2 regions of the Curtobacterium sp. 22159 genome follow, and region 2 is predicted to be linked to the other one. Evidence: predicted binding sites of a transcription regulator. Region 2 holds the regulator's gene; the other holds the start of a gene.
The links. Region 2 encodes HrcA, which represses chaperone genes, less so after heat shock. Its sites were predicted from a motif close to TTNGCACTCGNNNNNNNCGAGTGCNAA; they were not measured.

Region 1: the regulator HrcA is predicted to act here: its motif matches at 1,498-1,524, upstream of groL (chaperonin GroEL).

The regions. Positions count from the first base shown of each region.
Region 1 covers NZ_JBQEPN010000005.1:138,834-142,186, reverse strand. The annotation lists gene groL (chaperonin GroEL) at 1-1,455, opposite strand, end outside; gene ACTJKO_RS07875 (cold-shock protein) at 1,726-1,929, opposite strand; gene ACTJKO_RS07870 (LytR C-terminal domain-containing protein) at 2,099-2,695, opposite strand; gene ACTJKO_RS07865 (DUF3263 domain-containing protein) at 2,692-2,991, opposite strand; gene ACTJKO_RS07860 (DUF2332 family protein) at 3,097-3,353, opposite strand, start outside.
Region 2 covers NZ_JBQEPN010000008.1:18,430-21,782, forward strand. The annotation lists gene hemW (radical SAM family heme chaperone HemW) at 1-597, shown strand, start outside; gene ACTJKO_RS10635 (DUF4870 domain-containing protein) at 614-1,003, opposite strand; gene hrcA (heat-inducible transcriptional repressor HrcA) at 1,111-2,127, shown strand; gene dnaJ (molecular chaperone DnaJ) at 2,256-3,353, shown strand, end outside.

The DNA of each region.
Region 1 (3,353 bases), on a different contig from region 2:
GTCGACGTACTCACCGGTCGCGGCGTTGAGGCCGTGGCCCGGCTCGAGCTCGCGGACCTTGGCGGCGACGACGCCCGGCTCGAGACCGGCGTTCAGCGCGATCTGCTTGAGCGGCGCGTCGATGGCGACGCGGACGATGTTCGCACCGGTCGCCTCGTCACCCTCGAGCGAGAGGCCCTCGAGCGCGACGGCACCGGCCTGGATGAGCGCGACGCCACCACCGGCGACGATGCCCTCTTCCACAGCGGCCTTGGCGTTGCGGACGGCGTCCTCGATGCGGTGCTTGCGCTCCTTGAGCTCGACCTCGGTCGCAGCACCGGCCTTGATGACGGCGACGCCACCGGCGAGCTTCGCGAGGCGCTCCTGGAGCTTCTCGCGGTCGTAGTCGGAGTCGGTCGCCTCGATCTCGGAGCGGATCTGGCGGACACGGCCGGCGATCTGCTCGGCGTCGCCGGCACCCTCGACGATCGTGGTCTCGTCCTTGGTGATGACGACCTTGCGGGCACGACCGAGCAGGTCGAGCGTCGCGTTCTCGAGCTTGAGGCCGACCTCTTCCGAGATGACCTGGCCGCCGGTGAGGATCGCGATGTCCTGCAGCATGGCCTTGCGACGGTCGCCGAAGCCCGGGGCCTTGACGGCGACGGACTTGAAGATGCCGCGGATCTTGTTCACGACGAGCGTGGCCAGGGCCTCGCCGTCGACGTCCTCGGCGATGATGAGGAGCTGCTTGCCCGCCTGGATCACCTTGTCGACGACCGGCAGGAGGTCCTTGATGTTCGAGATCTTCGAGTTGACGATCAGGATGTAGGCGTCCTCGAAGACGGCTTCCTGGCGCTCGGGGTCGGTGACGAAGTACTGCGACAGGTAGCCCTTGTCGAAGCGCATGCCCTCGGTGAGCTCGAGCTCGGTGCCGAACGTGTTCGACTCCTCGACGGTGACGACACCCTCCTTGCCGACCTTGTCGATCGCCTCGGCGATGAGCTCGCCGATCGTCGGGTCAGCGGCGGAGATCGACGCGGTGGCGGCGATCTGGTCCTTGGTCTCGATCTCCTTGGCGTTGGCGAGGAGCTGGTCGGAGACGGCAGCGACGGCCTTCTCGATGCCGCGCTTGAGCGACACGGGGTCGGCGCCGGCGGCGACGTTGCGGAGGCCCTCGCGGACGAGCGCCTGGGCGAGGACGGTCGCGGTGGTGGTGCCGTCACCGGCGACGTCGTCGGTCTTCTTGGCGACCTCCTTGACGAGCTCCGCACCGATCTTCTCGTACGGGTCGTCGAGCTCGATCTCCTTGGCGATGGAGACACCGTCGTTCGTGATCGTGGGGGCGCCCCACTTCTTCTCGAGGACGACGTTGCGGCCGCGCGGGCCGAGCGTCACCTTCACGGCGTCGGCCAGCTGGTTCAGGCCGCGCTCGAGGCCACGGCGGGCCTCCTCGTCGAAAGCAATGATCTTAGCCATGTGAGTTTCTCGTCCCTCCCGGACGTCGTCATGGGGGTCGTGCTGGCACTCAGCGTGAGCGAGTGCCAACGCCGATTCTGGCACTCGCCGGGTGCGAGTGCAACACGGTCTGGAGGCACGGCGCGACCTCCCAGGTCACGGTGTGCCGACGACGGCACGCGCCGCAGCGCAGGGAGCGGCCGCACCCCGCGACCGACGGACACGGCCGCACACACGAACGCGCCGCCCCTCGCGGGACGGCGCGTTCGGACTGACTCGAAGCGGCGCGACTCAGGCCGGGCGGACGGACTCGGCCTGCGGGCCCTTGGCCCCCGTGCCGACGTCGAACGTCACTGCCTGACCCTCTTCGAGGACCTTGTAGCCCGACATGTCGATCGCCGAGTAGTGCACGAACACGTCCTGGCCCCCTCCATCGACGGTGATGAAGCCGAAGCCCTTCTCGGCGTTGAACCACTTCACGGTTCCGTTGGCCATGATCTCTTGCTCCCTGCGGTGGTGCTGTTGCGGACGGCGCAGTCGCCGTCTTGGCACGACTCTGACCGAACAATGCCGACAGGGCAAGGGGTGTGACGTTCTTTCACGACGATTCCGTCAAGAAGCAACGTGCCGGAAACACGGCCGTCACAAATGCGGACGGAATGCGTCAGCCGGCGTAGTCCGCGCCGAGCACCACGCTGACGTCCGCGTTCGGGAACGCGGCCGACTGCTGCACCGCGGTGGTGCCGAGGCTCTTCGCGATCCCTCGGGCGACGGCCTCCTGCGAGGCCTGCTGGTAGTACACGATCGTCGTGGTCGTCCCGGTGGTGCCGGCGTCGCCCGTCGACCTGACCTTCCACCCGGCGGAGGTCAACGCCGCGCTGCCCTTCGCCGCGAGGCCGGTGGTCGTGGTGCCGTTCAGGACGACGACCGACGTGGAGCCCTGGTCGGCCGGAGTCCCCGCCGCAGGAGCCTGCGATGCCGGGGCCGATGCGGAGGACGAGGCGGACGAGGACGGAGCCGCGCTCGACGATGCGGAGGCGGACGCCGAGGAGGACGCCGCCGGCGAGTCCGAACCGGGGAAGGAGTAGCTGTGGTTGAGGAGCGCGAGGACGAGCACCCCGAGGCCGACGAGCACCCCGGTCGCGAGTGCGGCCCACGCGAACGCGATCCAGCCACGACCACGCCGTTGCGCGCCGCGGTGCGCACCGACCCGCGGGCCGTCGGCGACGTCGTCGAACCGGTCTCGGGGGTATCTCGTCATCGTTCCTCTTCACGTCCTTCGGGAGCCGCACCGGGTGCGACGAAGCTGCGCGTCGCCCGTGCCGTGGTCCGCGCGGAGCGGAGCCGTTGCAGCCGCGAGACCAGCAGGGGGTCGTACGCGAGCGCTGCGGGAGAGTCGATCACACGGTTCAGCACCTGGTAGTACCGCGCCGGCGACATGTCGAACTCGACCCGGATCTCCGCTTCCTTCGTCCGGTCGTGCCGTGCCCGCTCGTGCTCGAACGAGAGCACGTGCTTGGCGAGCTCGCTGAGCTCGTCTGCGGGTGTGGCGGTCACTGCGGTTCCGTTCACGTGGGCGGTCGGGTCTCGCACATCGTAGGGGCGGAGGCGATCCGGACCCTGGCACGCCGCTGGACTGTCGTGAACACCGGTCACAGGTTGTCAGTGCCGGAGCCACCGGACACGGACGCCGAACGGGTCGGAGACCGCCATCGCCACACCGTCGAGGGACGCCGTCGCGAAGGCGTCCGGATCGGCCGGGTCGACGTCCGCCGGCAGGGTCGCGGCGACCCCGCTGAGGATCCCGGTGCGTTCGAGCGCGATCCAGTGCACGCCCCGGTCACGCACCCGGTCGACGAACCGCTGCCGGTCGGCGCCCGGCACGTACACGAGGGTCCCGGTGGTGAGGACCACCGGCT
Region 2 (3,353 bases):
GACGCTGCCCTCGCTTGCGAGCCGGACCACGTGTCGGCGTACTCGCTCATCGTCGAGGAGGGCACGGCGATGGGCCGGCAGGTCGCCCGCGGCGAACTGCCCGCGCCGGACGACGACCTCGCCGCCGACATGTACGAGCTCGCGGACCAGGTGCTCGGTGACGCCGGGTACTCCTGGTACGAGGTCTCGAACTGGGCGCGCGGCGAGCAGCACGCCAGTCGGCACAACCTCTCCTACTGGAAGGGGCACGACTGGTGGGGGGTCGGCCCGGGCGCGCACTCGGCCGTCGCGGGCACCCGCTGGTGGAACGTGAAGCACCCGGCCGCCTACGCGAACCGGGTGCTGCAGGGGGAGTCGCCGGCCGCCGGCCGAGAGTCCCTCGACGACGAGACCCGCTACGTCGAACGCGTGCTGCTCGCGGCGAGGGTGCGTGGCGAGCTCGCGACCTCGGAGCTCCGCCAGGAGGCGCGGGGCCGGGTCGCCGGCCTCATCGCACGCGGACTCGTGGACGGGGCGGCCGCGGTGCGGGGGCGCATCGAGTTGACCCTGCAGGGGCGTCTGCTCGCCGACGCGGTCGTGCGCGAGCTGCTCGACTGAGCAGGCGGCCCGGCGGCTACTGCTTGATGAACTCGATCGAGAGCGGGTAGCGGTAGAACTGCCCGCGGTTCGCGGCGACGGCGGCCATGATCCCGAAGACCACGGTGAGGATGCCGATCACCGGGAGGAGCAGCGCGCCGATCAGGACGATGGTCAGCAAGCCCGCGACGACGTAGGCGATCCCCATCGTGATGTGGAAGTTGAGGGCCGCACGGGTGTGCTCGCGGATGAACTGCCCACGGTCGCGCAGCACGAGGTAGGCGACGAGCGGCGCCACGAAGTTGAAGAAGATGCCGCCGATGTGGGTGAGCGTGGCCCAGAGGCGCTGGTCCTCGGGGGTCATCGGCTGCGGCGGGGTGTACCCGGCGGGGTACTGCGGGCCGCCGGGCTGCTGTCCGTAGGTCATGCGGGCAGCGTATCGGCAGGCTGTGGAGAAGTCCCGGTCCGTCGGCGGTCGGGCGTAGGATCAGCAGTCGACACGTCCGAGTGCCAGAACGAGTGGAAGGGGTCCGGGTGGTCAGCGAACGCAGCGTCGAGGTCCTCAAGGCCATCGTGCGGGACTACGTCGCCTCCCGCGAACCGGTGGGCTCGAAGACGATCGTGGAGCGGCACGCCTTCGGGGTCAGCGCCGCGACGATCCGCAACGACATGGCGCAGCTCGAGGACGAACAGCTCATCGCGGCACCGCACACATCGTCCGGCCGGGTCCCCACCGACAAGGGGTACCGGGTGTTCGTCGACCACCTGGCCGGCGCGCGCCCGCTCTCGAGCGCACAGCGGCACGCCATCGAGACGTTCCTCGGGGCGCCGAACGACCTCGACGAGGTCCTCGGCCGCACGGTCCGGCTGCTCAGCCAGCTCACCAACCAGGTCGCGCTCGTGCAGTACCCGTCGATGGTCCGCGCCCGGGTGCAGCACATCGAGCTCGTGCGCCTCGGCGACAACCGGCTCATGGTGGTGCTCATCACGGACACCGCGCGGGTCGAGCAGCGGGTCGTCGAGACCGACGTGGTCCTCGACGAAGCGGGGCTCACCGAACTCCGGGCCGTGGTGAACGGTGCCACCGTCGGGCTCCTGCTGCAGGACGTCGCACCGGCGCTCCGGGCCGTCCCGCAGCAGATCCGCCCCGACGCCCAGCCGCTCGCCGGCGTGGTCGTGGCCACGCTCATCGAACAGCTCGCGGCGAACCGGCAGGACCGCCTCGTGATGGCCGGCGCGGCGAACCTCGCGAAGAGCGAACAGGACTTCTCCGGCGGCCTCTTCCCCGTGCTCGAGGCGATCGAGGAACAGGTCACCCTGCTCCGGCTGTTCGGCGAGATGCAGATCGACGACGGCGTCGCGGCCCGCATCGGTGTGGAGAACGCCGAGTACGGGCTCGACGCGACCAGCATCGTCGCCGGCGGCTACCTGGCCGGCGGCGAGGTCGCCCGGCTCGGGGTGCTCGGGCCGACCCGCATGGACTACGGCACGAACATGGCCGCCGTGCGCGCCGTCGCCCGGTACCTGTCCAAACTCCTGGGCGAACATTGATCCCGGCCCCGCACGCCTGAGCGGGTCGACCCGAGCGGGCGATCCGCGCCTCCAGGCCCACCGACGACCACCCGGACCACGGCGACCGCCGCTCCGGACCGACCGAACCGAAACCGACTGAGGGATACGTGGCAGACCACTACGACGTCCTCGGCGTCCAGCCGGACGCCTCCGATGCCGACATCAAGAAGGCGTACCGCCGTCTGGCGCGCGAACTGCACCCGGACGTGAACCCGAGCCCGGAAGCGGCAGAGCGCTTCAAGGAGGTGACGCACGCGTACGACGTGCTGAGCGACCCCGAACAGCGACGCCGGTACGACGCGGGCCCGCAGGCCGACAGCCCGTTCGGCGGCGCCGGCGGGTTCAGCGACATCTTCGACGCGTTCTTCGGCGGCGGGGGCGGTGGTGGCCGCGGCAACGGGCCCCGGAGCCGTGCCGAGCGCGGTCAGGACGCCCTGCTCCGGATCGACGTCGACCTCGACGAGGTCGTCTTCGGCACCCACAAGGACGTCGAGGTCGACACCGCCGTCCTGTGCGAGACGTGCGGCGGATCGTGCGCCGCGCCCGGCACCCACCCGCAGACGTGCGACATCTGCGGCGGCACCGGGCACATCCAGCGGCAGGTCCGGTCGCTGCTCGGCAACGTCGTGACCAGCGCACCGTGCGGCACCTGCCGCGGCTACGGAACGGTCATCCCGAACCCCTGCCCGACGTGCCAGGGGCAGGGACGCGTGCGTGCCCGGCGCACCGTGCCGGTCGACGTCCCCGCCGGCGTCGAGACCGGTCTGCGCCTGCAGATGCCCGGCCAGGGCGAGGTCGGACCGGCCGGCGGCCCCTCGGGCGACCTCTACCTCGAGATCCGGGTCCGTCACCACGACGTGTTCAGCCGCGACGGGGACGACCTCCTCGCCACGCTCGAGGTGCAGATGACCGATGCCATCCTGGGCACCACGGCGACGATCGACGGGCTCGACGGGCCCGTCGACCTCGAGATCCGCCCGGGCGTGCAGAGCGCGGACGTCCTCGTGATCAAGGACCGTGGCGTCACGAAGCTCCGCGGGAACGGTCGCGGTGACCTGCGGGTCGGCGTGCAGGTGGTGACGCCCACGAAGCTGTCGCACAAGGAACGCCAGCTCGTCGAACAGCTCGCGAAGTCGCACAAGGCCGCCAAGCCGCAGCTCGCCCGCTTCCAGCAGGGCATGTTCGGCAAGCTCCGCGACCGGTTC